4 regions of the Janthinobacterium sp. GL_088 genome follow, and region 4 is predicted to be linked to each of the others. Evidence: predicted binding sites of a transcription regulator. Region 4 holds the regulator's gene; each other region holds the start of a gene.
The links. The regulator FNR, encoded in region 4, switches genes on or off when oxygen is low (the NO sensors DNR and NnrR bind a similar motif). The targets are predictions, from matches to a motif close to TTGATNNNNATCAA.
Positions count from the first base shown of each region.

Region 1: AC3IQ7_RS15740 (serine protein kinase) is a predicted target of FNR. The motif match lies at 5,476-5,489, and genes of this name have one in related genera.
Region 2: AC3IQ7_RS22905 (universal stress protein) is a predicted target of FNR. The motif match lies at 3,961-3,974, and genes of this name have one in related genera.
Region 3: AC3IQ7_RS26830 (KamA family radical SAM protein) is a predicted target of FNR. The motif match lies at 5,531-5,544, and genes of this name have one in related genera.

Region 1 covers NZ_CM174453.1:3,495,419-3,502,955, forward strand. Annotated here, with positions in the region: gene AC3IQ7_RS15725 (SDR family oxidoreductase) at 1-479, shown strand, start outside; gene AC3IQ7_RS15730 (SpoVR family protein) at 624-2,135, opposite strand; gene AC3IQ7_RS15735 (DUF444 family protein) at 2,132-3,322, opposite strand; gene AC3IQ7_RS15740 (serine protein kinase) at 3,325-5,289, opposite strand; gene AC3IQ7_RS15745 (chymotrypsin family serine protease) at 5,546-6,727, shown strand; gene AC3IQ7_RS15750 (hypothetical protein) at 6,887-7,219, shown strand; gene AC3IQ7_RS15755 (catalase) at 7,314-7,537, opposite strand, start outside.
Region 2 covers NZ_CM174453.1:5,138,084-5,145,620, reverse strand. Annotated here, with positions in the region: gene AC3IQ7_RS22930 (DUF2325 domain-containing protein) at 1-567, opposite strand, end outside; gene AC3IQ7_RS22925 (hypothetical protein) at 605-931, opposite strand; gene hemP (hemin uptake protein HemP) at 1,017-1,214, opposite strand; gene AC3IQ7_RS22915 (Crp/Fnr family transcriptional regulator) at 1,465-2,271, opposite strand; gene AC3IQ7_RS22910 (response regulator) at 2,612-3,256, opposite strand; gene AC3IQ7_RS22905 (universal stress protein) at 3,412-3,879, opposite strand; gene AC3IQ7_RS22900 (protein phosphatase CheZ) at 4,346-5,215, shown strand; gene AC3IQ7_RS22895 (chemotaxis protein CheA) at 5,215-7,101, shown strand; gene AC3IQ7_RS22890 (S41 family peptidase) at 7,171-7,537, opposite strand, start outside.
Region 3 covers NZ_CM174453.1:6,008,443-6,015,979, reverse strand. Annotated here, with positions in the region: gene AC3IQ7_RS26860 (DNA-deoxyinosine glycosylase) at 1-117, shown strand, start outside; gene AC3IQ7_RS26855 (hypothetical protein) at 135-1,343, opposite strand; gene AC3IQ7_RS26850 (HDOD domain-containing protein) at 1,451-2,317, opposite strand; gene AC3IQ7_RS26845 (DNA-3-methyladenine glycosylase) at 2,608-3,186, shown strand; gene AC3IQ7_RS26840 (methyl-accepting chemotaxis protein) at 3,183-4,877, opposite strand; gene AC3IQ7_RS26835 (cache domain-containing protein) at 4,944-5,402, opposite strand; gene AC3IQ7_RS26830 (KamA family radical SAM protein) at 5,683-7,047, shown strand; gene AC3IQ7_RS26825 (MFS transporter) at 7,050-7,537, shown strand, end outside.
Region 4 covers NZ_CM174453.1:276,685-284,221, reverse strand. Annotated here, with positions in the region: gene AC3IQ7_RS01195 (hybrid sensor histidine kinase/response regulator) at 1-1,460, opposite strand, end outside; gene fnr (fumarate/nitrate reduction transcriptional regulator Fnr) at 1,710-2,468, shown strand; gene AC3IQ7_RS01185 (FixH family protein) at 2,472-2,996, opposite strand; gene ccoG (cytochrome c oxidase accessory protein CcoG) at 3,099-4,481, opposite strand; gene ccoP (cytochrome-c oxidase, cbb3-type subunit III) at 4,484-5,404, opposite strand; gene AC3IQ7_RS01170 (cbb3-type cytochrome oxidase subunit 3) at 5,397-5,600, opposite strand; gene ccoO (cytochrome-c oxidase, cbb3-type subunit II) at 5,602-6,216, opposite strand; gene ccoN (cytochrome-c oxidase, cbb3-type subunit I) at 6,232-7,537, opposite strand, start outside.

The DNA.
Region 1 (7,537 bases), 3.2 Mb from region 4:
AGACGGTGGGGTTGCGCTATTTCAATGTCTTCGGTCCGCGCCAGGACCCGCTGGGCGCCTATGCGGCCGTCATTTCCCGCTGGATCGCCGCCATGCTGGACAATCAGGCCGTGCACATCCATGGCGATGGCGTCACCAGCCGCGACTTTTGCTTCGTGCACAATGCCGTGCAAGCCAATATCTTGGCCGCCACGTGTGCCGATCCGGCAGCCGTGAACCAGGTCTACAACGTGGCCGTCAACGCCCGCACCAGCCTGACGCAGCTGCACGCCACCATGCAGCAGATGCTGCTTGCCACCCGCCCGCAGCACGTGCCGCAGCCTCCGCAATATGGCGAGTTTCGCGCCGGCGACGTGCGCCACTCGCAGGCCGACATCGCCAAGGCGGCCCGCTTGCTCGGTTATGCCCCCACGCACGACCTGGCGCAAGGCTTGCGACAGACCATCGCCTGGTATGTGGCGCAGGCGGGCCGGGCTTGAGGGCCGGGCCGGCGAGAGGCACGTGCCAGCCGGTCAGTTGGCCAGCCGTGAGGCAGATGCCGGCCGGCCAGTTGGCCAGTGTGAGAAACAGGCAGCCCAGGCCGAGGTACACGCTGGCCGGACACGCTGGCCGTGCGTGAGCGTTCAGTGTTGCACGGGCGGCGCTGTCGGCGTTGCTGACGTTGTTGATGACGCTGCCGGCGCGGGCGGTTCCGGTATGCCCTCGCTCTTGCTGCGCAGAACCCGCGGCGTGCCCCGAAAATCGGCCGTATGCAGCGTGACGGGACGGCGCCAGATGCGGGCGATATACGCCAGCACCTGTTCCGCCCGTTCCAGGTCGAGGCCGCGCCCATCGCGCTGGTGATCGTGGCGCAGCACCAGGCTGCCGTCGTCGTTGAGCAGGGTGACGGCGATGCACGGCGCGCCATAGTTGTATTTGGGCGCCAGGATGGCTTCGCGGATGGCTTGCAAGTCGCGGCTGGCCAGGCGCGTTTCGCCATCGCGGCGGCTTTCATGCACGAACAGGCCCAGGCGGTCGGCCAGTTCCCCGTCCAGATAGTTGCGTACAAAACTGCAGTCATCGTCGTCGCGGCAAATCTGGCGCGCCCGCGCCAGTCCTTCGCGCTCGATGATGTGTTCCCACATGCAAAAGCCCAGGTGATAGGGATTGACGGCCAGCGCCTGCTGGTGCTCGCCCGCATAGGGGCGCACCACGTCCGAATGCGACTTGATGGCGGCCAGGTACAGGGCCGGCGGCAGGAAGTCGGCTTCGCGCAGCAGCCGCGCATGCCAGTATGAGGCCCAGCCTTCGTTCATGATCTGGCAGGCGTACACGGGGTAGAAGTAAAACGACTCTTCGCGCACGGCGAGGAAAATGTCGCGTTCCCAGTCGGCCAGCTCCGGCCCATGCTGTGCAAGGAACCACAGCAAATCGTATTCGGGCTGCGGCGGCAGGAGCGGGCGCTGTGTCACGCGCGCCCGCGCCGCCGCGTGCGCCGCCAGCGCGGCCGCTTCGCCGGGCAAGCGCCGGTAGCGTTGTGCAAAAGGATCGTCCACGGCGGTCCTTTCCTGCTTGCTGGCCAGGCTCGCCGGCGCGGATGGTACGGATGGTACGGATGGTACGGAGTATGGCGGGCGGTGCAGCTCGGCGTGGATATCCACGTGCTGCTCCAACGCCAGTGCCGCGTCGAGCACGGCTTCCACCTGCTCCTGTCCGTGGCGTTGCAGCGCCATTTCCAGACGTTGCGCCCGCGCCGCGCTCTGTTCCAGGATGCGCTGGCCCGCCATGGCGCCGAAACGCAGGAACAGCGCATTGCGGCTGGCAAAGTCGGCGTGGCCCAGCACGTGCGCTGTGACGAGGGTGTTTTCGGCAACGGAATTGTGTTCGGCCATGTAGGCATGGCAAGGATCGCCGGGAAACATGACTTCGAACATATGCGAGTTGCCCATCTTTTGATGCACGAGCTGGTGGATATAGCGCACGCCGAACGACCAGTGGCGCATGCGCACTGGCAAGCCATAGATGGCGATCTCGGCCATGAAACTGTCCGGCACCAGTTCGAACTCGACGGGGGCGAACTCCAGCCCCAGTTCCCGCGCCAGCGCTTCGATGCGGGCCGCGTAACCGTCCAGGCCGGCTGTGTCAGCCAGCGTCATGGGACTTCTTCCGTATCGGCCGCCTCGTGCCGGAAAAAGGTGCGGATGGCTTCCCACACGTCGTCAGTCCTGCTGAGGATGCTGCTGTGCAAGGGCAAGCCGCGCCGTTCCAGCTCGGCGAACAAGCTGTGCATTTCCGTTTCCAGGCTGCGCGGCACGCCGGGGATGGTTTCCACATAGCCCATATAGTTGAGCAAGGCGGCCAGTTCGCCCAGGGCCTGGCTGGCAGCTCCCCGGTCTTCGCTGAAATTCTCGCCATCGGAGGCATAAAACAGGTAGGCGTTGTAGCGGCCCGGCGCGTAGTGTTGCTGCAGCAGTTCGCGGCTCAGGCGAAAGGCGGTGGAAGCCATGGTGCCGCCCATGCCATTGACCAGGAAGAACTCGGCTTCGGAAAATTCCCAGGCCCGTGTCGTATGGGCGATAAAGCGCGTTTCCACGCGCGCATACCTGCGGCGCAAGCCTTGCAAGGCAAAGAAAAAGAAGGATTTGGCCAGCCTGCGCTCGGCCTGCGCCATGCTGGCCGACACGTCCAGCACGAAAAACACGACGGCGTTCGTGCTGGGCCGGGGCTGTGGCAGCACCTGGCGGTAACGCAAGTCATCATTGGTGAAGGGCACGGGCTGCGCTTGCAAGGCGCGTCGCTTGATCGCTTCCTTGACCGTGCGCCGCCGGTCCAGCCGGGAACGGGCGCCATGCCGGTCCAGGCCGCTACGCACGAGCCGCACGTCGTCGATGGCGCCCAGGTGGCGGGGTTTGAGGTGCGGCAATTCGAAGGCGTCCCACAGCCAGTCGAGTATGTCGTCGATGGGAAACTCGAGCAGCAGACGCACGGCCCCCTCGCCATCGCCGCCTTCGCCTTGCGTTCCTGCCCCGCCCGTGGCGGCGGGCCGGGCCGGGCGCAGGATATCGCCAGGCTGGCCGTCTCCCTGGCCCGCGCCCACGCTGTTGCGCGCGGGCGCCAGGCGGAAATGCGCATGTTCGAGCAGGCGCATGGGCACTTGCACCGTGCGCTGCTGCGGCCCGCCGATCAGGTCAGGCGTGGCGACCAGGTCGGGCAAGTGCGCCTGCACGGCTTCGCGCACTTTCTGGTTGTGGCGCAGCCAGTCGCGCGCGCCGCGCGAGAACAGCGCGTACCACGGCCGGGCCAGGGCTGGCGCGGCGGAAGCGGGCGAGGTCGCGACGGCCATGGCTATTCCTGCGCCAGCAAGGTGGTCACGTAATTGAGCGCTTCACGCGCGCTGTGGGCGTCATAGCCATATTCGTCGACCAGGCGCTGCTCGACGGCGGAGATTCTCGCCCGCACGTCGTCGTCGGGGCGCTTGGCCGAGCCGACGAGGCGCAGCACGTCGCGCCGCTGCTCGAACAGATATTGCTGGATGGCGTCGTGCAGTTGCGCATGGCTGCCCAGGCCAAACGCCTCGCCCCGTTTGAAGGCGCTCATGGCCTTGCGTACCACTTCTTGCCGGAACGATTGCTTGCCCGAGTCGCTGATGTGGATTTTTTCTTCCACGGCGCGCAGGAAGCGCTCATCGGGACGGCGTTCTTCGCTGGTGATGGGATCGCGGATCTGACGGTTGTCGAGCATGGCTTCGACTTCATCGAGGTATTTGTTCAGCAAGTCTTGAGCTTCTTGCTCGAACGACACGAACAGGGCCTTGTGCACGTCGGCCTTGACCCAGCGGTTATAGAAATCCTTGCGCGTGAGCACCAGGTAATCGACCCACTTGCGCTTGCGCCGCGGTTCGATGCGCGCATCGTTCTCGATGCCGTCCTTCAGGGCCAGCAGCACGTCCATGGTGGACAGGCTGTTGCGCTGTGCGGAAATGATGGCGTGCGACAGGGCATTGATGACGAAACGGGGCGACACGCCCGACAGGCCCTCGTCGGGCGATTTGTCGCGCTCGCGCATGCGGCGGATGTCGGCCGGCTGCAAGTCGTCCACATCTTCGTTGGCGTAGATGCGCAGTTTCTTGACCAGGTCGGCTTCCTTGTCGTCGCCCTCTGGCAAGCGGCTGAGGATGGCAAACACGGCCGCCGCATGCAGCACGTGGGGATCGAGGTGCACGTCGCGGAAGGCGGGGGCGGCAGCCAGGATCAACTTGCGGTAAATGCGCGCCTCCTCGCGGTAGTTGAGCGTATAGGGCACTTGCACGATGACCATGCGGTCGAGCAAGGCCTCGTTTTCGCTTTCTTGCAGAAATTTGCGAAATTCGGCCAGATTCGTGTGGGCGAGGATGGTTTCATCGAGGTAAATCAGGGGGAAACGCGACACCTTGACATTCTTTTCCTGTGTCAGGGTGAGGAGTAAATAGAGGAATTCCCGCTTCACCTTGAGGATTTCGATCATTTCCAGCATGCCGCGGCTGGCCGCATACACGGCGCCGGACCACGACCAGGCGCGCGGATCGCCCTCGTCGCCGTATTGCGCCACTTTCGACAGGTCGACGGAGCCGACCAGGTCGGCCAGGTCGGCCGTGGTGGGATCGTGCGGCGCATACGTGCCGATGCCGCAACGGCCCGCTTCCGACAGGTGGATGCGCTCGACGGGCATGCGCAGGAAGTCGCCACCGTACTGTTCTTCCAGGCGGGCGCGGCAATGGGGGCACAGTTCGCCCTGCAGCTCGGCGTCATAGCTGGCGCGAAAGTCGGCGCGCATGCTGTGCGGCACCAGATGCAGCGGCGATTCGTGCACGGGACAGCCGGCGATGCCGTACAGCGCGCCTTCGCTGCTATGGCTGTATTCTTCCAGCCCTCGCTTGAGCAGGATCACCATGGTCGACTTGCCGCCCGATGGCGGGCCCAGCAACAGCAACATGCGCCGGCCCACTTCCGAGCCGGCGGCGGCAGCCTTGAAGTAGGCGGCGACCCGGTCGATCGCCTCGTCGATGCCGAACAGCTCGTCGTCGAACAGGTGGCAGCGGAAGCGCCCGTTGTCATCCGTCTGGCCATTCCAGCGCATCATGTCCCACAGGTACTGGTGCGCGCTGCGCGTCAGCAGGGCGGCGCGGCCGGGCAGGATTTGCTCGATGAAGTCGGCAAAACTGCCGCGCCAGGGGCTGATGCGGTGCTTTGCCGCCCAGGCCGCCATGCCGTGCACAAAATCCGCATGCTGGCCTGCCTGCTCGCCCGCGGGCGCGTCGTCGTGGCGTGTCATATCAGGGCTCGTCATTGTTTCCCCATCCATACCGTTGCTGCCGTGGAGCAGGCCCAGTGCCAGCCTGTCGGCCAAGTATACGGCGGCGCCTCTGCCCGCACGCCTGATCTCGCTCAACCTTGGCGAGGGAACTATTTTTGCACTCGTTGCCGCCATGGGGGCCGGGTCGCCATGCGTGGGCGCGGTTCAATCCAGATCAATACCGGCCCGCGCGGCCCGTCCACACTGGTGGCTTGCGGCGACCCACGAGGAGAACATGATGATAGGCAACGAGAATGGTTTCAGCGCCCCGCCCGGTAGCAGCGGCAGGGGGCAAAGCGCGGACGATGAAGAGGCCGTCGGCCAATTTTCCGTCCCGGGCGAAGACGACAATATGATCGAGAGCGCGTCCGTCGCGGAGGTGCCCGACGCCCTGAGCGGCGTCAGTATGGAATTGCTGGAAATCAAGCGCAGCATCGAAGACGGCATGCGGCAAAGCATTTCCCAGGCGGGCGGCGTGCGCGCGGCCGACGCCTTCAGCGACGGCGGCAATATCCAGGGTGTGTCCATCGGCCTGGGCGAGGGCGCCAGCGACAGCTCGTCCGGCGAGCCAGGCTTGCCGGCCCTGACCCTGTACGTGGCCGAGCCCACTTCCGTCGACCGCGCCAAGGCCGCCATCGTGGGAGCCATGGGCGTGCGCGCCGTGGCCAGCGACAGCGTGCCCGTCAACATCGTCGTCACGGGCGTGATCGATGCGCAACCGCACCGTTTCCGCCTGCGTCCGGCGCCAGGCGGCGTGTCCGTCGGGCATTTCCGCATCACGGCCGGCACCATCGGCTGCCTGGCCGTGGGGCGCAGCGCGCCGCGCAACAGCCGCTTGATGATACTTAGCAATAACCACGTGCTGGCCAATTCCAATGGCGGCGTGTTCAACGACTGCATCGTGCAGCCTGGCCCCATCGACGGCGGCCGCTGCCCGCAAGACCAGGTGGCCGTGCTTGAGCGCTTCGTGCCCATCAATTTCAGCGGCGGCGTCAATTTTGTCGATTGCGCCACCGGCTGGGCCTGGCCAGACAGGGTGCGCCCCGAACTGGTCTACCTGAGTGGCGGCGTGCCCGCCTACTTCCGCATCAGCAATGCGCTGGTGGCGCCCGCGCTGGGCATGATGGTTGGCAAGTCCGGCCGCACGACGCAGTTGACGCAGGGCCGCATCACGGGCCTGGGCGCCACCATCAACGTCAATTACGGCGGCGGCAGGATCGCGCTGTTCCAGGACCAGATCGCCATCACGGGCGTGAGCGGGGCGTTCAGCGCGGGAGGCGACTCCGGCTCGTCCATCTGGACCTGGAACCAGCAGCGCAATCCCGTCGGTCTGCTGTTTGCGGGCGGTAATAACATCACCTTTGCCAACCAGATGCGGCGCGTGGTGGTGGCGCTCGACATCAATTTGTACACCTGAGCACGCTTTCAAGACCAGGCGAGGCGCCTTGCATAACACGGTTTTTTGCACGATGATGATCTTGGACAAGGGACGCCGCCACGCCTGGTTCGGGCTGGCGAAGCGTGCTGCAACGCCGGATGGGCGGGTGTATCATGGAAAGCATCAGGAGGGTCTGTCATGTCAAACAGTAAATTCGCACAATCGCCATATGCCGTCTTCGAGGACGCCGCCATGCCGTATTTGCCGGATGAGACCCCTGGACAGGGCATGGGACAGTACGCCCCTGCCGCGCCCCAGGGCCGCCTGGAAGCGGCAAAGCGCCGCAACGAGCGGGCGCTGATGGCCATCGATGGCGTGGAAGGCGTCAGCGTGGGGCAAACGACCGTGGGCAAGGAAGCGCTCGTCGTGTACCTGCGCGACTCGTCCGTCAAGCGGCGCGTGCCTTCGCAGGTCGAAGGTTATCCGGTGGAAACGAGCATCACGGGCCAGATCGATATTCAGCGCTGGTAGACAGCAAGCGGGCCTGGACACCTTGCCGCGGCGGAGCGTTGCGTTGCGATGGAAGACCTGTTGCCAGGCCTTCCATGCAATCCTGTAGCCTGCCTTATTTTCTCAGGCGGCCGATCGCTTCGGCCACGCCCGCGCCATAGGCGGGGTCGCACAGGGTGCAGTTGCCGATGTGGCGTTGCTTGACTTGCTCCGACGCGCCCGAGATGGCGCGCGCCGTGTTGTCGAACAAGGCTTGCTGCTGCGCCGGGGTCATCAGTTGGAACAGGGCGCGCGGCTGCGAATAGTAATCTTCGTCGACGCGGTGGTTCCAGTGATCGG
Region 2 (7,537 bases), 1.6 Mb from region 4:
GCGTTGTTGCAGCTTGGCCAGTTCGTGCGTCAGGCGTGCATTTTCTTCCTGCAAGGCCGTAAACTTGCCCATGTCGGCGCGCACGCAGGCGCCGGCCTGGTGCTGGATCATGTGCAAGTCGCGGCACATCTGCTCTTCCAGCTCGGCATCGCAGCGCGGGTGCGTCAGACCGGCCCAGAAAGCGCCCGACACGTCGCCGTTGGCGACGGCCGTGCGCCACAGTTCGGCCACTTGCGCCGTCGTCTTGGCGCCGCGAAAGCGCAGGATCACGGGAGCGTAGCGGCGTTCGAGTTCCTTTTGCAGCGCTTCGGACAGGCGGTTGCGCGCGCCGCATTCCGTCACGGCACCCACGTGCACTTCGTAATCGTCGGCCAGCACGCGCCCGCCCGTCATCTTGCCCACCAGCTTGCGCAGGTATCCCAAGGGCAAGCCCACGCCGACCAGCGGGCAATGACAGGTATGCGACAGTTCCCACAGCCGGCGGCGGCGCGAAGCGAGTGCGGCCGTTTCGGCCCCGCCGCTGGAACAATTGCTGATGACGGGCAGGGACTGGTCTTTGTCACACATGGCGATATCCTGTTGGACGGTGGGGATGGAAAAGAAATTATTGCGGCAGGGGCGAGGCAGGGCGCTTGGCGCTCAGCATGCGTGCCAGGCGATCCAGCAAGGAGGTCCTGGGCGGCGCGGGCTTGTGCAGCGCCACCAGGGCGGCCCATTGCTGCGACAGTTGCTGGCACGTCGCTTGCAGCACGGGGCCCAGACCGGGCGAACTCGACAGTACTTGCAGATGGCGTTCGATGACACCGGCCAGTTTCTCGCAGGGACTGCCCGCATGGTAGTGCGACATCAGGTGCAGCACGGCCGACAGCAGCAATTCAGGCTGTTGGCCTTGCGGGGAGGGAAACATCGGGGAAGGTCGGTCGTTCGCCATCAAACACTCCTGTGCGGTGGTTTGGCTGGCTGCGCGCACGGGGCGCGACTGGCTGGCGAGTGTGGTGACTGGCTGCCGTGCTGCTTCAGGCAGTCAGGATCAGCTTGTTCAACTGGGTGACGCGCAGGCGATAGATCTTGCCGCTGTGCTCAATCTCCACTTCGCGACCCTGCTGCAGCAGCGCTTCGCTGGTGATGCGGCGCGCCGGCTGGGTCATGCTGACGGGAGGGCGGACGTGGGCGGTAGCGGCATCCTGGATCAAGGCTGGTTTTGAGCTTTGCATGTTGGGCTTTCTTTATCTCAGTTGAGAATGATTCGTATTTGCATTATTGTTGAATGTGGCCCGAAAAGCAAGGCTTATTTGTGCGGAATCCGCGCTTTTTTATGGTGACATGGCAGCGTGGATGATCGTGCTGCGCAAAGCTGGCCGCAGGAGCGGCGCGGGAGGCGGAGGCGGCAAAAAAGACCCGGCAAGGCGTTGTGCGCCTTGGCCGGGTCAAGCCTGTGCCAAGCTTGAGGAAATCGGGATGGCGCTAAATAGTAGCCAGCAATTGCGCCGAAGCGCTGGCGGCGGCGGTGGTGTCGGCCTTGAGCTTGGCGGCGGCCAGCTGCTTGGCGCGCGAGCGCGACGGCGGCAGGCGGCGCAGGGTTTTCAGGGCGTCCGGATCCTTGATGCCGATGGTGCGCTGGTCAACCGTGATCAGGCCGATTTCATTGAAGGCGGACAAGGTGCGGCTCACCGTTTCCAGGGTCAGGCCCAGATAGCTGCCGATTTCATGGCGCGTCATGCGCAGGTTGAACAGCTTGCTCGAATAGCCCATCTGCGCAAAGCGGTCGGCCAGCGAGACGAGGAAGCGGGCCACGCGGGCTTCGGCACTGAGGGCGCCCAGCATGCCGATCATGGCTTGCTCGCGCACCAGTTCGCGGCTCATCACGCCGTACATGACGTTTTCCAGTTCCAGGTGGACTCTGCCCAGCGCCGTCAGCTTCTTGAACGGCAGCAGGATCAGGTCGCAGTCGGACAGGGCCACCGCTTCCGAGGAGTAATGGCGCGAGTGGATGCCGTCGACGCCCAGCATGTCGCCCTTCATGGGAAAGCTGAGCACCTGCTCATTGCCGAATTCATCGATGAGCACGGTTTTCAGGAAGCCTGAATTGACGATGTACAGGGTGTCGAACGGCTGGCCGATCGTGTGCACGCGCTGGCCCGTCTTGAATTGCACGTGCTGGAACAGCAGTTCGTCGGCGGCGATGGTGCAGGCGCTGGAGATATGCAGCAGGTCGCACACCTCCTTCAGGTTCGACCAGAGCCGGCCCTGGCGCTGGCGCCCCGCTTCCATCGGAGAGGAGGGGGCCAGCGATGGTGAGGCGGCGCGGGTATCGGGCTTTTGCGTGGACAGCATGTTCATCTCCTGGTGACAGGTAGTTCAGAGTTGAATAACGGGGTGCGCGGGACGGCGGGCGGGCAAGGGCCGGCGGCGCGCGTTCAGGCAGGTAATGCTCAATTCGCTGAAGACTTGCTGTGTGATGAAATAACTTCCCAGCAACTTGATTACTGGTTTCAGTATGCCAACAACCGTATGCAATTAATATCAGCAGTGGCTGAATATGGCAGTAGGAGCTGTGGTAGATGTAGTAGGATTGTTCCTACAGTCGACGCGCGGGCGCGCGCCGCCGGACTTAGGTCTTGAAGGGGGAAAGCAGGCGGTGCGCGACGGCATACTGGACCATTTCCGACAGCGAACTCATACCCATTTTTTGCATGATGCGCGTCTTGTGCGTACTCACCGTTTTGACGCTCAGGTGCAGGTTGTTGGCAATTTCCGTGATCGACTTGCCTGCCACCAGCAGGGAAAAGACTTCGAATTCGCGGTCCGACAACTGTTTGTGCAGCAAGCTTTCATTCGGCATCATGATGTTGAGCACGAGTTGCTCCGCCACCTCGGCGCTGATATAGGGACGGCCCGACGCCACCTTGTGGATGGCGCCCACGAGCTGGGTGCCCGCGCTTTCCTTGGTCAGATAGCCTTGCGCGCCGGCGCGGATGGCGCGCACCGCATATTGTTCTTCCTCGTGCATGGTGAGGATCAGGATGGACAGCTTGGGCGCCTCGCTGCGGATTTGCCGGATCAGGTCGACGCCGCTGCGGCCCGGCATCGACAGGTCGAGCAGCAACAGGTCGAAGCCGCCCTGGCGCACATGGTTGAGGACTTCAAAACCGTCGATGGCTTCACCCACGATGTCGATATCCGGCGCGCCGTCAAGGATGCGCTTTAATCCTTCACGCATGATGGTGTGGTCGTCGGCAATCACAATACGTATCATAGGCGGGCAATCTGGTGGCGTGTAATCTGCTCTGTCCGTCACCGGACAATCAAATGTTAAGAAACGAGAAATGTTGTCATTTTAACTGAAGTGGCCGCACGTTTGCCTTTTTCTTGGTGCGCCGGCAACGGCGGCCTTCGTGGCCATGTGACCCCTTATTTTGCCGGGGGTTCCTTGATCAGCCTGTGCACGAGCACGGGCAGTTTCGAGTGCGACAGCACCTTGTTGGTCACGCTGCCCAGCAGTAACTGCCCCCAGCCGCTGCGGCCGTGCGAGCCCATGAAGATCAGGTCGCATTGCTGCAATTGCGCCACTTCCACGATTTTCAGGGCAGGGCTGTCGGAAAAGGCCGTCAAGCCCGTCGCCTGCAGACCCCGCTTGGCGGCCGCGTCGAGGATGGGCTGCCAGTGGTCGGCGCCCGCCTTGCGCATGGCGATGCGGTATTCCTCTTCGCTGGGATAGCTCGGTGGAATGATTTCGATGTACACCGGGTACTGGTACTCGGGCGCCACGTACACGGCAAGGATGTCGGCGTGCATCTGTTCGGCAAAGGCAACGCCGGCACAGGCCGTCAAGTTGGAGACGGTGGAGCCGTCCGTGGCGATCAGAATTTTCTTATACATGGCAGGTCCTTTGGCAGTGACTCAGCGCGCGCAACGCCTCTTATTGTAGACGTGGCGGCAGCATTGTATTCATGTAAAGACTTGATAATTATCAATACTACTGCACCTTCAGTATAGACAACATTGGCAGAAAGATCGTGTTTAGCTGCAACGATGGCCGTGCGAGGCTGTTGCGCAGGCGCCCGGAGGCAGGATTTGTCATGTCGCGCGTGGTCTTGCACGCACGCCAATGGTAGTATTTCAAAATACAACAGCAGGAACACTTATTTCCTGGCGGAAAAGCTCTTGTGGACCCGCTTTGCACCAGGAAGCGCGTTTTGAGATTTACCAACAGGGCGGCGCCCTGCTACACTCGCACCATCGCAGCGGTATTGCCTCAAATCATCTTAATCGAGAAATTGTGGGTATCAGTCTGTAAAACGCACAGTTCAGGCGGAATTTTGACAAATTATGGAGAAGCAGGGATATGACCAACGCCGCTGATGATTTCGATGCATTATTCGATGAAGTATCCGCGCAAAGCGCGGCCGCAGCCACGCCGGCACCCGCCGCCGCGCCCGCTCCTGCCGTGATCGCGGATGATGATTTTGACGCGCTGTTCGACTCCGTGTCGGCCAGCGCCGCCGTCCCGGCAGCCGCAGCGGCGCCGGTGGCTGCCGCGCCAGCCGCTGCGCAAGCGGCCGCCGTGGCCAGCGCCGACGCGCATGGCGAGGCGGCAGATCCTGTCGACCAGTCCGACAAGCCGATGTTCGAGCGCCTGGGCGGCATCGTGCGCCTGCTGCACGATTCGCTGCGCGAACTGGGCTACGACAAAGCGTTGACGGAAGCGTCGTCACAGATCGTCGATGCCCAGGACCGCCTCGAATATGTCGCCACCCTGACGGAGCAGGCCGCCAACAAGGTACTGAATACGCTCGACGAAGGCATGCCGGCGCAAGACGTGTTGTCGAAGAAAGCCAAGGACATGGACGGCCGCTGGACAGCCTTGTTCGACGGCAAGCTGAGCCTGGAAGAATTCAAGGCTCTGGCCGGCGATTCGCGCCAGTTCGCGCAAGCCGTTGCCGAAGCGACGGAAGCGGAAAAAGCACGCTTGCTGGAAATCATGATGGCCCAGGACTTCCAGGACATCACGGGCCAGCTGATCAAAAAAGTGGTCAACATCACCAAGACGGTGGAGCACGAGCTGGCTCAGCTGCTGCGCGACAACGCGCCGGCCGAAGTGCGCGAGAAACTCGCACAGAAGCAGGACGCGCCGCTGATGCAGGGCCCGTCCGTGCCGTCGGTGGCGCTGGACCAGGATAATGTAGACGACCTTCTTGCGGATTTGGGATTCTAATGGACGATATGCTCAAGGATTTCGTCGTTGAGGCGATGGATCTTGCGGTTAATGTTGAAGAGCACTTATTACGCCTCGAGCGTGATCCTGACAACAAGGAAACACTGAATGCCGTGTTTCGTTCCTTCCACACCATCAAGGGTGGCGCCGGCTTCATGGGCTTGCCCGCGCTGGTGGCAGCCTGCCATCTGACGGAAAACCTGTTCGACGCCTTGCGCACTGGTGCCGCGCCCGTGACGCCGATCGCCATCGAGGCGGCGCTGCAAGCGTCCGGATTCGTGGCCGACCAGCTGACGGAGCTGGCGAATGGCGCCGCGCCGGAAAGCTTGCCGGCCATGCCAGAAGAGCTGGAACACATCCTGACGAACGCCATCGAAGGCAAGGGCATGGACGCGCCTGCGCCGGCCGCCGCCTTGGTGGCGGAAGTTGCCGTTGCCGAGGTTGTCGAAGTCGTCGTGGCCGCGCCTGCCGCCGCCGTTGCCACTGCCAGCGCCGATGGCCTGGACTGGGAAGGCATGTATAACGCCGTCGTGCCCGAGGGTAATCGCGTCGCAGCAGCGCCGGTGTCCGTCGTCGCCGCTGCGCCTGCCGCCGTGGTCGCCGCGCCTGCTGCTGCCGCTGCTGCCGCCAAACCGGTCGCCAAGGCCTGGGATGGCGCCGAACGCCGCGAAGAGCGTCCGGAAGTGCGCCATGCCGCGCCCGTCAAGGAAGACAGCATCCGCGTCGACGCCGTCAAGCTCGACGCCTTGCTGGAAGTGGCCGGCGAATCCGTGCAGGCCGCCAACCAGGCTGCCGTGCTGCTCGAGCGCTTGCTGCAATTCAAATTCGAAGGCCAGGCCGCCACCTTGATGGCGACCCTGGCGGAAACCCTGGAACGCGCTTCGCGTTACTCGACGGAACTGCAGCGGGCCACCCTGGCCACGCGCATGCAGCCTGTCGGCCGCCTGTTCCAGAAATTCCCGCGCCTGGTGCGCGAGCTGGCCAAGGATCTGGGCAAGGATGTCGAACTGACCATCGAAGGCGCGGAAACGGAAGTCGACCGCGTGGTGGTCGACAGCCTGTACGATCCGCTCGTGCACATGCTGCGCAACTCGCTCGACCATGGCGTCGAATCGCCGGAAGCGCGCCTGGCTGCCGGCAAGCCCGCCAAATCGTATATTTCGCTGAAAGCCTGGCAGGAAGCCAACAGTGTCATGATCGTGCTGCAGGATGATGGCAAGGGCATGGACCCGGCCTTCCTGCGCAGCAAGGCCCAGCAAAAGGGATTGATCAGCGAAAACGCGCAATTGAGCAACGACGAATGCTTCCAACTGGTGTTCCTGCCGGGCTTCTCGACCAAGGAAGTCGCGTCCAGCGTTTCCGGCCGTGGCGTGGGCATGGACGTGGTGAAAACGGCCGTGGAGAAAAACCGCGGCGCCATCCACATTGAATCGGCGCTGGGCAAGGGCACCAAGTTCGCCATCCGCCTGCCGATCGAACTGTCGATCGTGCCGACCATGCTTGTGTCGACCTCGGGCGCCGCGCTGGCGCTGCCGATGGCGGTGGTGCAGCGCGTCGTCGAATTGCCGGAAACTTTCATGGAAGTGGGCGGCGCGCCCGTGCTGAAAGACCAGGGACGTCCATTGCCCGTGCGCTCGCTGGCCGGCTCGCTGGGCTACGAATCGTGCAGCGAGCGCGTCGGCATCGTTGTCGCTGCGCCACAGCCGTACATCCTTGCCGTGGAAGCCGTCGATGGCACGGCCGACCTCGTGATCAAGCCGATGACGGCCATCACCGTGGAAGGCATCACGGGCACGGCCCGCTCGGCTGAAGGCGAACTGGTGCTGGTAGTCGGCCTGTCGTTCCTGATGGATGGTTGTCGAGGTAGCGTGCGTTTAGCTGCCTGACGTAAGTGTCGCTGTATTCTTTGGAAAGCCCGCCAGGTATGGCGGGCTTTTTTTATGGCGCCAGCGGTGTCAAATGTTGTTAGGGCGTAGCGTGCCGCCTTCCAGCCAGCGCTGCACGCGCACGATTTCCTGGGCGCGCCCCGCTTCGTCCTTCGGCGGCGGCAGGTAGATGTCGGGCATGATGCCGCCCAGGTCCACTTGCAGATGCGGCAGCCGGGCCGAGCGCGAGGTCGCGTATTGCAACTCGCGCACGCCGGAAGGCAGGGCGTGCAGGCGCAGGTTGGAATAGTCGAGCGCGCCTTCGCTGTTGCGGCCGATCAATTTGACATGAAAACTTTGCCGCGCCGCCAGCAGGAATTCCTCGCAGGAACTGGCGCACTCGCTGTCCATCAGCACGGCCACGCGTGCGGGCCGGCGCGGCTCCTGCGCGCTCACG
Region 3 (7,537 bases), 740 kb from region 4:
GTGCTGGGTGAACATGCGCAGCGCTACCGCATCGTCAGCTTGCCGTCGAGCAGCCCCGCCTACACGCTCGCGTATGGCGCCAAGTTGCTGCAATGGAAAACATTGCAGCCGTTGTAATAAGGTGAGTCAGTTGCTTACGCTGGGGCGTACGGCTGCGCTTCCAGCGGCTGTCCCTTGGCGTCGAATTTCAGCGCCACGGATAAGTTGCTGACGCCGATGGTGGCCAGCGCATCGCAGATGTCGTCGACTTCGTCCTGCAGGTCGGCGGCCAGGTCCAGCGGCTTGTCGGCGCTGTGCAGCAGCTGGCCGCTTGCCGTGCTGACGTTGACGCGCAACAGCATTTCACCGTGTTCATCGGCCGGGCCGACGACGACTGATACATCGCCGGCGTCCACTTTGTTTTCCTCCAAGGCATGGTTGATGCCAGACATCATCTGCAGCATCGCATACTCGCTCATGCCTTGTTCCTTGCCGCCGTGGAACAGATCCTGATAGAGGAAACTCACTTCCAGGGCGTTGCCGGCGGGCGCCAGGCAGCGTTTCACCAGATCGCCGACTTCCGTCGTCCATTGCTGGTAGCGGGCCATGCGCGCGTCGAACCAGGCGTCGAGCGCCGCTTCGTCCTTCGGTTCCGCATAGAACGGGTCGTCCACGCGTTTCAAGGCAAAGCCCAGCAGGAAGCGCAGCTCGACGGCCGTGTCCTGCGGGCCGAAGGCCGTTTCGCTCCAGCCGACGATGCTGCTTTCCAGGCCCGGCGTGGCAACGATTTTCTTGTCCGTCATCGAGCTATAGGCATCGCGCACCATCTCGTGCAAATGGCTATACGTGATGCGGTCGATTTCATCGAGGTCGTAGGCATGGCTCATCAGCACCACCTTGGCCTTGGCGCTTTCTAGTTCTGCCTGCTGGAAACTTTTCACCAGCGCTTCGAAGGCGTCCTGGTCCTGGAAACTGTCCGCTTCCTTCAGGCCGCCCGTGCTTTGCACGAGCAGGGGCACGACGAAGGCATTGATTTCCATGGCCGGGGCATTCTCGCGGCGGATCACGGAAATGGAGGCCGCTTCCTCGATATGGCTGCGCAAATACTGGTAGGCGCCAACGTCTTCGTATTTGGAACGCTCGATGGCGTCGTACAGGATTTCATCCTTCTTTTGATTCAATGCCTTGCGGATCAGGCGGCCGAATTCGACGGCTTGCTCGGCCAGCACCGTGCCCTGCGATTCGCTGTCTTCCTGCTCCGCCAGGTTCAGGGCCATCGTGCACAGCATGCGTGTGACGGATTCATCCTTGTCTTCAGGCGTGTTGGCGGATTTACGGGGGACAGGGCGCTTATTTTTGGGCATGGCGATCAACAGGTTAAGAAAGACGGGTCAGGCAAACGGAAACAGGCGCCGAGGCTCAGGCCAGGCGCCGGGACAGATCATACAGGCGGACGCGGCCGCCTGATACCTCAATGGTCGGTATCGAACATCTCGTGCAATTCGTCGAGCAGGTCGGCGGCTTCTTCCTGCGACAGGCCAAGATGCTGGCAGGCAAGTTCGCCGCCCTTGTCCCACTCCAGCGAGGTACTGTTGCCATGGTAGCGCTGAATGCCCTTTTCGGCCAGCAGGGACAGGGCGACGAGCGAGCGGATGGCGTCGTCCGTGGACGGGTCCGCCAGCACCGTGTAGTCGTGGTGGTGCAAGATCGCCCAGGACACGTCGGAGGACAGGCCCCAGTTGCGCGCCAGCAAGCAGCCGATGGCCGCGTGGTTGGTCTGGTGGCGCGCGTCTTCCAGTGCCGTAAAACAATTGTTCGCATCGTTGGCCGCCGCCGCATACGTGTTGACGTAGTCGGGAAAGCGGTTCATCAGCAGGGGCACGCCGATATCGCAGAACAGGCCGAAGGTGTGGGCGATGTCGGGCGGGGCGATGCGCAGCTTGCGCGAGGTAAATACCAGGGCGCGCGCGCGTTTGGCCGACACGTCCCAGAAGTTGGTCAGTTCCACGCCTTCCGCTTCCAGCGCCTGGCGTGCCAGCAAGCCCGTCATCATGGCGCTGCATTGGTTGATGCCGAGAAAATTGATGCCTTGCTCGACGGACTTGGCCTTGCGCGCGGCGCCATAGAACGGCGAATTCGCCAATTTCAGCAGGGCGCCCGACATGCCGACATCGTCGGCGATGATGCGCGCGATGCGGCGCGGCGACGGGTCTTGTTCCGCCAGTTCGCGCTGCAAGTCGACCAGCAGGCTGGGACGCGGCGGGATACGGATGGAACGCATCAAGGCGTCAACCGGATCTTCCTGCACTACCTGCTTTTGCGCTGCCGCTCTCATCATCACGCTTTCATCATCATTTTTGTGCCCGGTGCTTATTCTGTCGCGCGCTGCCGCTGCCCGCTTCATGAGCGTCTGGCGCAGTGCCCGACGATTATCGCTGTTTATGCATGGCAATAGTTCATATCTGCAATATATTCTGGAAAAAATCCCCGTTTTGGCCTGGTCCGGCCGTGATTTTCGTCATTTTACGACGCCGTCCATTCCGACATTCATGATGAAAATATCAAGTTTTATTTGTTTTCAAGGCGGGGCAAGGCGTGCGGCGGGATGCGCGGCAGTACAATTGCCGGATGAAAAAAATCCTTGCGGGTATCGATTTCGCGGACGACTCCAGCAGCGTGGCGCACCAGCTGATCGGCGTGACGGTGCTGGTCGACGGTGTGGGCGGGCGCATCGTGGAAACGGAAGCGTATGACCGGTTGGATCCGGCCTCGCACACGTATGGGGGCATGACGCCGCGCAATGCGGCCATGTTCGGCCCGCCCGGGCACGCCTATGTCTACCGCTCGTACGGCATCCACTGGTGCCTGAACTTTGTGTGCCGGGAAGCAGGGCATGGCGCAGGCGTGCTGATCCGCGCCATCGAACCCGTGGAGGGACTCGACATCATGCGCGAGCGGCGCGGTGTCGAGGATGCGCGGCTGCTGTGCTCTGGGCCGGGCAAGGTGTGTCAGGCGCTCGGTGTGAGCCATCTGCAGAACCGGCTGGCGCTCGATGCGCCGCCGTTCATGCTGTTGCCCCGCGAGGAAGAAGTGACGGTGCGCACTGGCCCGCGCATCGGCATTTCCAAAGCGATGGACACGCCTTGGCGTTTCGTACTGGCCGGCTCGCGCTACCTCAGTAAACCGATGCGCGCGCCTGCCGCCTAGCTACGCCGGCGCTGCGGCGTCGTGTTTGTGCCGGGCAAGGCGGACTTGCCGCGCAACGGGTTGTGCAGTGCGCGCCGGTCCTGCTGCGCACTGGCCGGATGCTGGAATGCTTCTTCTTCGGTAGGGCCGCTCGGCGCGGCCGGGCGCTCGTCCAGGGTGAAAACGGCCACGGCCGCCGACAATTTGACGGCCTGGTCCTGCAAACTGGCCGCGGCTGCCGCCGCCTGCTCCACCAGGGCCGCATTTTGCTGGGTGACATCATCCATTTGCGTGACGGCCTGATTCACTTCCGTGATGCCCGACGCCTGCTCCGCGCTGGCCTGTTTCACGCGCTGGATGATTTCATTGACTTGCTGCACCGAGGCCACGATGGCACCCATGCTGTCGCCCGCTTGCTGCACGGCCACGCTGCCGCCATCGATGGTGGTGACGGAGGTGGCGATCAGGGTCTTGATCTCTTTGGCCGCCTGTGCCGAGCGCTGCGCCAGGGTGCGTACTTCGGACGCCACCACGGCAAAGCCGCGGCCTTGCTCGCCCGCGCGCGCCGCTTCCACCGCCGCGTTCAGTGCGAGGATATTGGTCTGGAAGGAAATGCCGTCGATCACGCCGATAATATCCACGATCTGGCGCGAATTGGCGCGTATTGTCGCCATCGTCGTCACCGCCTGCTGCATCGACGCGCCCCCTTGCACGGCCAGGGTGGAGGCTTGCCCCGCCAGCTCGCAGGCCAGCTGGGCATTGTCGGCGTTGTCATTGACGGCTTGCGTCAGCGCTTCCATGGCGCTTGACGTTTCTTCCAGTGAACTGGCCTGCATTTCCGTGCGCGCCGATAAATCCAGGTTGCCGGTGGCAATTTCGTGCGAGGCCGTGTCGATCGATTGCACGGCGCCCATGATGGTGCGCAAGGTCTGGTTCAGGTGGGCAATGGTCTGGTCCAGCACGCGCGAGGTGGCGGCGATTTCGTCATTGCCCTGTTTGGGCGCGCCGGCCGTCAGCTTGCCCGCCGCCAGGTCTTGCACGGCGTCGGCGATACCGCGGATTTCCACCAGCATGGCGCGCCGCACCAGCATGGTCACCACGATGGAGACGAGGATAGACAGCAGGACCGTCAGCAGCATGCTCCAGCCCAGGGTGCGAAACTCGGCGCTGGCCGTCGCATGGGCCTGGCTGCTGAGCGTTGTTTCCAGAGCCGACAGTTGCGCCAGCTGCGTATTGAACTGGCCGAATTGCGTTTCCGCCTTGAGCATGGAATTGGTGGCGATCGACTGGTCCATCTGCGCCATTTCCATGGTTTCCAGCACGGCCTTGCGATAGCCGGCCAGCGCCGCGATGGCTGCATCGACGAGGGTGCGTTCGGTGCCCGTGGCCGTGGCGCGCAGCGTGGTCAGCTGGGTGCCGATGGCCGCGTGGCGCGCCTTGATCTGTTGTTCAAGTGCATCGAGGCGGGCCTTGGCGAAGCTGCCATTCGTCCACGACAGCAACTGGTACATATTGCCATGCACCTGCCTGGCCTCGCCGAGTACGTCGGCGGCCGCCTTCAAATGCGTGATGCGCACCCGCGCCATGTTTTCCAGCGAGGCATTTTGCCGCACCATGCCATACCAGGCGCCGGTCGAGCTGAGTATCAGCAGCAGCAAGACCAGGGTGGGCGCCAGCAATAATTTTGGTCCGATGCGTAAGTGATTGAGCATGCTTGACTCCCGGCTATGGCTGTTCCAGGCGCAGGCGGCGCGCGGCGTGCGTGCGCCGCCCCTGCCTTATTTTTTGTAGATCCCCGCTTCCAGCACTACATCGTTGACGCGCAGGATGTACGTGGTCTTCGGCTCGATCTTGCCGCTGGTGGGATTCTTGTACTGGTAATCGACCCAGCCCTTGCCCTGCTTTTGCGCCAGCTCAATGATTTCACGGCGATATTTCTTGCCATTCGCGTCGGGCACATCCGTCAAATCCTTACCCACGATGGAAGGATTGATGGGGTGGGCCAGCACGATACCCGTCTTGATGTCGCGCATGTCCACGTATAGCGAGCCCTGCACGAAGTCCGGGTCTTTCGCCGTGATTTTCTTCATCATTTCTTCCTTGCCATGCGCCTTCATGAAGGCGGCGCCCCGTTCGGCCATGGCGATGGCGTCTTTTTCCGTTGGTTCGACGGCGGCGCTGACGTTGCCACCGGCAAATGCCAGGCACAGCAGGCTACCCGTGAATAAGCGTTTCATGAAAGCTCCTTGTGATATCGAGGGATGTGTTGCCAAGCCGTAATTTACGTCGCCGACGCTTTCCTCAAATTGCGATGGAACAAACTAAGGTGTTGCTTGTAGGCAGCATGCAACGTATCGACGGCTTGTTGATATGTAGCAATTTGGTTCCAAACAGCAAGAACTATGATGACTTTCACAGCATGCCGAGGTGACGTGGCATGGGAGGAAGAGGCTGGAATTGGCCGATATGGGGCTGGTTTCATGCAAGTTATCGTTATTTCCAGGCAAGGAGCCTACCGTGTCCGCACTCATTACCGAGCCGTTTCCACCCAAGTTCAAGCCGTATACGCGGCAAACCATACAACAGGCGCGGCAGTGGGAATGGCTGCCGGAAGAGCAGCGCGAAGCCGTGCAAGTGGTGTCGCACGTCTTGCCGTTCCGCACCAATGCCTATGTGCTCGATCAGCTGATCGACTGGAACAATATTCCTGACGACCCCATCTACCGCCTCGTCTTTCCCCACCGCGACATGCTGCCGCCCGAGCAGTACGCGCACTTGCGCGACCTTGTGCTGGTGCAGCGGGACAAGGCCGCCATCGATGCCTATGTGCACGGCTTGCGCCTGGGCATGAATCCCCATCCGGCCGGCCAGATGACGCATAACGTGCCAAAGGTCAACGACGTGCCCGTGCGCGGCTTGCAGCATAAATATGCGCAAACGGTGCTGTTTTTTCCCAGCGCGGGACAGACGTGCCACGCGTATTGCACCTTCTGCTTCCGCTGGCCCCAGTTCGTCGGCATGGACGACATGAAGTTCGATGCGCGCGAGTCGCATGAGCTGGCCGCCTACCTGAAACTGCATCCGGAAGTGACGGACGTGCTGATCACGGGCGGCGACCCGATGATCATGAATACGCGGCAACTGGCCGCCTACCTGGAACCTCTGCTGGCGCCGGGCCTGGAGCACATCCAGAACATTCGTATCGGCACCAAGGCGGTGGCGTATTGGCCGCAGCGTTTTGTCTCCGACCGCGATGCGGATGACCTGATGCGCCTGTTCGAGCGCATCGTCAAGGCGGGCAAGAACCTGGCCGTGATGGGCCATTACAGCCATGCCGTCGAGCTGCGCCAGGACATAGCCCAGCAAGCCGTGAAACGCATCGTTTCCACGGGCGCCACCCTGCGCATGCAGGGGCCGCTGATCCGCCACATCAATGAAGACCCGGCAAGCTGGGCCGAGCTGTGGCAGACGGGCACGCGCCTGGGAGCGGTTCCGTATTACATGTTTGTCGAGCGCGACACGGGGCCGCGCGGTTATTTCGAGTTGCCTCTGGCGAAGGCGCACGAGATTTTCCAGGCCGCCTACCAGATGGTGTCCGGCCTGTCGCGCACGGTGCGCGGGCCTTCCATGAGCGCCTTTCCCGGCAAGATCGTGATCGACGGTATCGTCACCATCCACGGTGAAAAACTGTTTGCCCTACAATTTTTGCAGGCGCGCAATCCGGACTGGGTGCGCCGGCCGTTTTACGCCAAGTTCGATGCGGAAGCGACGTGGATGGATGATTTGAAGCCGGCCTTTGGGCAGGAGAAATTCTTTTTTGAAACGGATGATCCCGTGCCGCAGGTGCCGCATAAAATCATCCGCCTGGCACAGGCCGCCTGAGCATGTACGGCCACGGTGCGCCTGCCCGCTCCGGCGTGGCCGTGTTTTGCCTCGTGTTCCTGCCGTTTGCGCTCGGGCATTATCTGTCGTGCCTGCTGCGCGGTGTGAATGCCGTGCTGACGGCCGAGTTGCTGGGTGCCATCGCCCTGACGCCAGCCCAGCTGGGGCTGTTGACCAGCGCCTTTTTTCTCGCCTTTGCACTGGTGCAACTGCCGGTCGGCATGGCGCTCGACCGCTACGGTCCCCGCACGGTGCAACTGTGGCTGCTGGCGCTGGCGGCGCTGGGCGTGTGGCTGTTCAGCCGGGGCCACAGCTTTGCCGAGCTGATGTGGGCGCGCGCCTTGATGGGAGCGGGCCTGGGCGGCTGTTTCATGGCTGCCGTGAAAGCGGTCTCGTGCGCCATCGCGCCAGCTCGCCTGCCTTCCGTGCATGGCTACCTGATCGCCGTGGGCGGCCTGGGTGCGGCGACGGCCACCATGCCCGTCAAGCT
Region 4 (7,537 bases):
TCGGGTTCGACGGCGATGGCCAGTTCCAGTTCCTTTTCGCCCGCATTCATCGTCATCGTCGTGGCCAGGGTATTCATGACTTCGTCGAGGTCGAATTCGACAGGCGACAATTCCATGCGGCGCGCCTCGATCTTCGAATAGTCGAGCACGTCGTTGAGGATACCCAGCAGCGACTGGCCCGCCACGCGCACCATGGTCAGATACTTGCGCTGTTCCGTGTCGAGCCTGGTATTGCCCAGCAAATACACCATGCCCAGCACGGCATTGAGGGGCGTGCGGATTTCATGGCTCATGTTGGCCACGAAATCGCTCTTCGCGCGGTTGGCCGCTTCGGCGCGGTCGCGTTCCTGTTCCAGCTCCGCCGCGCGCGCTTCGAGTTCCTGCTGCAGGCGGTCGCGTTCGCTCATCAGGCCGTTGAACGCTTCCGTCAGTTCGCCGATCTCGTCGCGCTGCCGTACCGGCACGGGGGTGAAGCGGCTGCCGCTGGTGCGCAGGGCCAGCAAGGTGTTGCGCAGGCGCACCAGCGGCGACAGCAGGCGCACGGTGACCCAGCCCAGAACGGCAGCGGCCAGCAGCGAAGCGAGGATGCTCCACAGCACCAGCCGGTACAGCACGCCATCGAACGGTTCGAAGGCATCCTCGACGGGCAGCGAGGCGGCCAGCAGCCAGTTCACGGATTTCAGGCGCTTGAAGCTGTTGACGGCCGTGATGCCCCGGCTGTTGGTGCTGACCATGCTGCCTTCGCCATCTTCCTTCAGCAACTGGGTCGTCGTCAGGTTGGCGTTCGGCTTGCGCGGTTGCAGCAAGCGGCTCGTATCGGGGTGCAGCACATAGCGCGGCACGGCGCCGCGCGTGAGGATGAAATAATAGCCGCTCTTGCCGATCTTTTCCGAGCGCAGGCGGCCCAGCAGGTTGTCCTTGTACAGGCGCAGCACGCCGATCACCACGCCGGCCACCCGGCCATCGGCGGCCAGCACGGGCGCCACCATCTGCACGATGGGCATGCCGCTCGATTTACCAAGCATCGGTTCGGTGATCATGGGCTGGCGCGTGCGCAGGACGGTCTGGAAATACTCGCGCTCGGCAACGTTGATGCCGGCGCGCCCCGCCACTTCCGGCATGTCGGCCACGATGGCGCCCTGCGCGTCGAGCACCAGCACGTCATCGAACAGCACCAGCATCGAGCGGCGCGAATAGTATTCGCGCAATTGGACGGGCCGGGCGATCAATTCCGGCGGCTGTTGCCGGGCCGTCAGGGTGACGATCTGCAGCAGCATGCCCAGCTTGTCGTCGAGCTCGGCAGCGGTGCGGGTGATCAGGGACGATTGCTGGCTCAGCAGTACTCGGGTGAAGTCGTCGCGCATGTGCTGCACCTGGATCATGGTGACCAGCGCGATCATGGCGATCGAGGTCAGGCTGGTGGCCAGCGCGACTTTTGCTTTGATGCCGAGAGGCTTCATGATTTCCTTTTCAGTACCGGGCGGCACAGGCGGCAGATAATGCTGTCAGGAATTTTCCTATCAATACACCAGCTTGGCAAGCGCCACCGCGCAAATTGCCCGCCCCGTACGGGCTTTTGACGATGTTGCCATATAATTAAAGGCTGGACGTCGTTTATTCGCCGAAATTACGGTGAAATTGGCATACGGCAACCCTGTATGCAGCTGTATGCAGTAAACTTGTTGTTGCATTTTCTAAAAGGTACCGACATGACTGAAGCGCTACTCACTCCCACCTTGCCCACCGTGAACGTGGAGGCGTTGCGTGCGCGATGCTCGACCTGCAGCATGCATCAATTGTGCCTGCCGATGGGCCTCGATGTGGGCGACATGGACAGGCTGGACCAGATCATCGGCCGCCGCCGCAAGATCGTGCGCGGCGCCTCGCTGTTCCGCATCGGTGACTCGTTCCAGAACCTGTATGCGATCCGCCTGGGGCACTTCAAGACGTACCAGATCAATCCCGGTGGCGAAGAGCAGGTGACGGGTTTTCAGATGGCGGGCGAACTGCTGGGCATGGATGCCATCAGCGCCGACCGCCACCACTGTAATGCAGTGGCGCTGGAAGACAGCGAAGTGTGTGAAATCCCGTTTTCCAGCCTGGAACAATTGCTGGGCAATATGCCGACCCTGCTGCGCCATTTCCACCGCATGATGAGCCAGGAAATCACGCGCGAGCAAAGCGTGATGCTGTTGCTGGGCAATATGCAGGCGACGCAGCGGTTTGCCGCCTTCATCGTCAACCTGGCGTCGCGCTATGAAGCGCGCGGCTATTCGGGCAGCAATTTCCAGCTGCGCATGTCGCGCGAGGAAATCGGCAACTACCTGGGCCTGACCATCGAGAGCGTCAGCCGCCTGCTATCCAAATTCAAGAAGGAAGGCTGGCTGCGCGTGTCGAACCGCGAGATCGAGATATTGCAGCCGGCCAAGCTGAAGGCCATTACGGCCGGAACCGACATCTGCAAATAAGGCTTACAGCTCTTCGTCCGCATGCAGCGCGATGCTGCGTTGCAGCGGCCAGGTCCAGATGCCGGACAGGCGCCACTCGCGTTTGTCGTTTTCCACCAGCACTTGCCAGCGGCTGCGCTCGAGCATCGGCAGCGCCACGGAAAAATTGCCGGCCGCATCGGGCTGCACCAGCACCTTGATATCCTTTTCCGGCAGGGTCGCATGCGCCAGGTGCAGCTGCAGCGGACCCTGGTAAGCCTTGCCGAAGCTGTGCACGGAACCGGTCAGGCGTGCTTGCGCCACGTCATACGACAGGCTCGTATCCATGGCCAGGTCGCTGGCGATCGTGTCGCGCTTCAAATCCTGGTTGATCGCCTTGCCCTGCTTGTAATAATCGCCCACCACCAGCGCATCGGGCTGCGTAAACGCGATATAGCCCATGAAGCTGCCGACGACCACGGACAGGCCGGGGCCGATCATCAGCAGCCATGGCCAGCGATGCTTGTACCACGGTGCAACGGGGGCTTGCAGTTTCAGACTGTCGGACATGATATTTCTCCTGTTTAATCAGCCAGTCCCCGCATGGGGACCGGCCTTCCTGCAACTTCGTGGCGGCGGCGAGGGCACCCGGTCCCCGTCCGCCTTTCCTTGTTAACGTGGCACGATGAATACCGCGCTTTCACGCACATGCAGCGACGGGTCGTCCAGCGAGTGCAATTCGATCGCAATCTTGTTCGAACCCTTCTCTCCCACGCCGTGCGGCACGCGCAGACGGATCGGCCAACCCAGCGTTTCCGTCGGCTGCAAGGTCACTTCTTCGCGCGTCAGCAAGGTCAGGCCCGGCAAGCCGGAAGCGCTGATCTTGAAATGCTGGGTTTGCTCCGACGTGTTCATGATCTGCAGACGGTAGACGTTTTCAATCATGCCGTCTTCCACTTCGCGTCCCATCGAACCGCGGTCGCGGATCACGTCCATTTTCAGGGGCGTGCGCAGGGCCAGCGACGTACATACGGCGATGATGATCAGGGCCAGGATGGAAGTGTAGATCAGGACGCGCGGGCGCATGGCGCGCTGGCGTATCTGCTTCGAATTGAAGTTGTTTTCCATCGCATGGTCGGTACTGTAGCGTACCAGTCCCCGTGGCCGGTCAACCTTGTCCATCACGCTGTTGCAGGCATCGACGCAAGCGGCGCAACCGATGCATTCATACTGCAGGCCGTTGCGGATATCGATACCGGTCGGACACACCTGCACGCACAGGGTACAGTCGATGCAATCGCCCAGCTTGTCGTTGTTGCCGGCCTTCTTGCTCATGGCGCCGCGTGGTTCGCCGCGCTTGGCATCATAGGTGATGATCAGGGTGTCCTGGTCGAACATGGCGCTCTGGAAGCGCGCGTAGGGGCACATGTATTTGCACACCTGCTCGCGCAGCCAGCCCGCGTTGCCGTAGGTTGCCAGGCTGTAGAACAAGACCCAGAACCATTCCCAGGGACCGAAGTTCAGGGTGGTCACCGACTGCGCCAGTTCCTTGATCGGCGTGAAGTAGCCGACAAAGGTAAAGCCCGTCCACAGGGCGATGGCGCCCCATGTCAGGTGCTTGGCCGTCTTCTTGAACGCCTTGCGCACGGAGGGGCCCTGCTTGTCGAGGGCCATGCGCGCGCTGCGCGTGCCCTCGATGTGGCGTTCGACCCACAGGAAAATTTCCGTGTATACCGTTTGCGGGCAAGAGAACCCGCACCACACCCGCCCGGCAATGGCCGTGACGAGGAACAACAAATACGCACAGATGATCAGCAGGGCCGCCAGATAGATGAAATCCTGGGGCCACAGCACGACGCCGAAAATGTAGAACTTGCGCGTGGTCAAATCGAACAGCAGGGCTTGCCTGCCATTCCAGGTCAACCACGGCAAGCCGTAGAACGCCAGCTGGGTAAGCCATACGCATACCCATCGCCAGGTAGCGTAGCGTCCTTTGGCCTCGCGAGGGTAGATCTGCTCGCGGGCCGCATACATCTTGATGACTTGAGGTTCCATTTTTACTTGGCGGGTGCCTGCGGATTCGACAGGCTCCAGACATACGCCGACAGCACGTGTACCTTGGATTCGCCGAGGAAATCGCTGAAGGCCGGCATGGTGTTGCTGCGTCCCTTGCGTACGGTTTCCATGATGGTGTCGGCGCTGCCGCCGTACAGCCAGGTCTTGTCCGTCAGGTTCGGCGCGCCGAGCATCTGGTTACCCTTGGCATCGGCACCATGACAGGCCATGCAGGCGCCAAACTTGGCCTTGCCCAGCACCGACTTGACGGGATCCGAGGTCGAACCGGACAGGCTCAGCACATAATGGGCCACGTTCTCGACATCCTTTTCGGAGCCCAGGGCGGCGCCCATCGGTGGCATCTGCCCATTGCGGCCGTGCAGGATGGTGGTCTTGATGATGTCGGGTTCGCCGCCATACAGCCAGTCCTTGTCCGTCAGGTTGGGGAAGCCCTTGTTGCCGCGCGCATCCGAACCGTGGCATTGCGCGCAGTAGGTCAGGAACAAACGCTGGCCGATGGCTTGCGCCTGCGGATCGGCGGCCACCGTCTTCAAGTCCTGGCTCAGGTACTTGTTGAACAGGGGACCGTAGTCGGCTTCCGCCTTCTTCAGCTCTTCCTCGTACTGGCCCGTCGATTTCCAGCCCAGGCTGCCGGCATAGGTGCCCAGGCCTGGATACAGGAACAGGTAGGCCAGGGCGAAGACGATGGTGATGTAGAACAACCACATCCACCAGCGCGGCATCGGCGTGTTGAGTTCCTTCAAGTCCTCGTCCCAGACGTGGCCCGTGGTGCCGTCGGCAGGGGCGCCCTCGACCACTTTGATTTTCGACTGCGAGTACAGCAGCACGCCGCAGCCGATGATGCCCAGCAGGGACAGCACGACGATGTAGATATTCCAGAAGCCATTGGTAAAGTCAGCCATGGTGATGCTCCTTCGCCAGGTTCATCTCGGCCTCGGCCGGATAGTCGAGCGCGTCATCGGCGAACGGCAGGCGTGCCGCCGCGTCGAAGTCGCTGTTGCTGCGGCTGAACGTCCACCACAGGATGCCCACGAACGTCGTAAAGGAAACCACCGTCATGACGCTGCTGGCGCTGTCAAACAGGTTTTCGATTGCCATGCTAATTCCTTGTTTTGATTAATGTACCGAGGCCTTGCAGATAGGCGACCAGGGCGTCTTCTTCCGTCTTGTCCTGCAGCTGCGCGGGGCCGGCGGCGATCTCTTCATCGCTGTACGGCTGGCCCAGGCGTTTCAGGGCGCGCATCTTCGGCATGATTTCGTCAGGCACCAGCTTGGTCTTCGCCAGCCAGGGGTAGGACGGCATGTTCGACTCGGGCACCACGTCGCGCGGGTTGTTCAAGTGCGTGCGGTGCCATTCGTCGCTGTAGCGCGCGCCCACGCGGGCCAGGTCGGGCCCCGTGCGCTTGGAACCCCACTGGAACGGATGGTCGTAGACGAATTCGCCAGCGACCGAATAGTGGCCATAGCGTTCCGTTTCCGCGCGCAGCGGACGCACCATCTGCGAGTGGCAGTTGTAGCAGCCTTCGCGCACGTAAATGTCGCGGCCCGCCAGGCGCAGCGGCGAATACGGCTTCAGGCCGGCGACCGGCTCCGTCGTGCTCTTCTGGAAGAACAGGGGAACGATCTCGACGGCGCCGCCGATGCTGATCACTACCGTGACCAGGGCGATCAGCAGCCAGGGGTTTCTCTCAATCCATGCATGTGAAAATTTCATTTGCTTATGCTCCTATCAGGCGTGCGCCGCGTTCAGTTCCGGAATGCGGGCGACGGGGAGTTTGCTGCCGCGCAAGGTCATCCAGGTGTTGTAGCCCATGATGCACATACCCGACAGGTACAGCAGGCCACCGGCCACGCGCACCACGTAGTACGGATACGTCGCTTTCACGCTCTCGACAAAGGTGTAGGTCAGGGTGCCGTCCGGATTGACCGCGCGCCACATCAGACCCTGCATCACGCCGGCGATCCACATGGCGGCGATGTACAGCACGATGCCGATGGTGGCCACCCAGAAGTGCACGTCGACCAGGCGCGTGCTGTGCATCTGCGTGCGGCCCGCCAGGCGTGGCAGCAGATAGTAGATCGAACCCATGGTGATGAAGCCCACCCAGCCCAGAGCGCCCGCATGCACGTGGGCAACGGTCCAGTCGGTGTAGTGCGACAGCGAGTTGATGGTCTTGATCGACATCATCGGACCTTCGAAGGTGGCGATGCCGTAGAACGACAGCGAGACGATCATGAATTTCAGGATCGGATCGGTGCGCAGCTTGTGCCAGGCGCCCGACAGGGTCATGATGCCGTTGATCATGCCGCCCCAGCTTGGTGCCAGCAGGACCAGCGAGAAGACCATGCCGATCGATTGCGTCCAGTCAGGCAATGCCGTGTAGTGCAGGTGATGCGGGCCCGCCCACATGTAGGTGAAGATCAGCGCCCAGAAGTGGACGATCGACAAACGGTACGAGTACACGGGGCGCTCGGCCTGTTTCGGGATGAAGTAGTAAACCATGCCCAGGTAGCCGGCGGTCAGGATGAAACCCACCGCATTATGGCCGTACCACCACTGGATCATGGCGTCCTGCACGCCCGCATACGCGGAATACGACTTGGTGAACGAGGCTGGCATGACGGCGCCATTGACCACGTGCAAAATCGTCACGGCCAGGATGTAGGCACCGAAGAACCAGTTGGCCACGTAGATGTGTTTTACCTTGCGCTTGATCAGGGTGCCGAAGAACACGATGGCGTAGGCGATCCAGACGATGGCGATGAGGATGGCGATAGGCCATTCCAGTTCCGCGTATTCCTTGCCGCGTGTCATGCCCATGGGCAGGGTGACGACGGCGCACAGGATCACCGCTTGCCAGCCCCAGAAGGTGAAGGCGGCCAGTTTGTCGGAAAACAGGCGCACCTGGCAGGTGCGTTGGACAACGTAGTACGAGGTAGCGAACAGGCCGCAGATGCCGAAGGCGAAAATCACCGCATTCGTGTGCAGCGGACGCAAGCGTCCGTATGTCAGCCATGGTATATCGAGGTTCAGG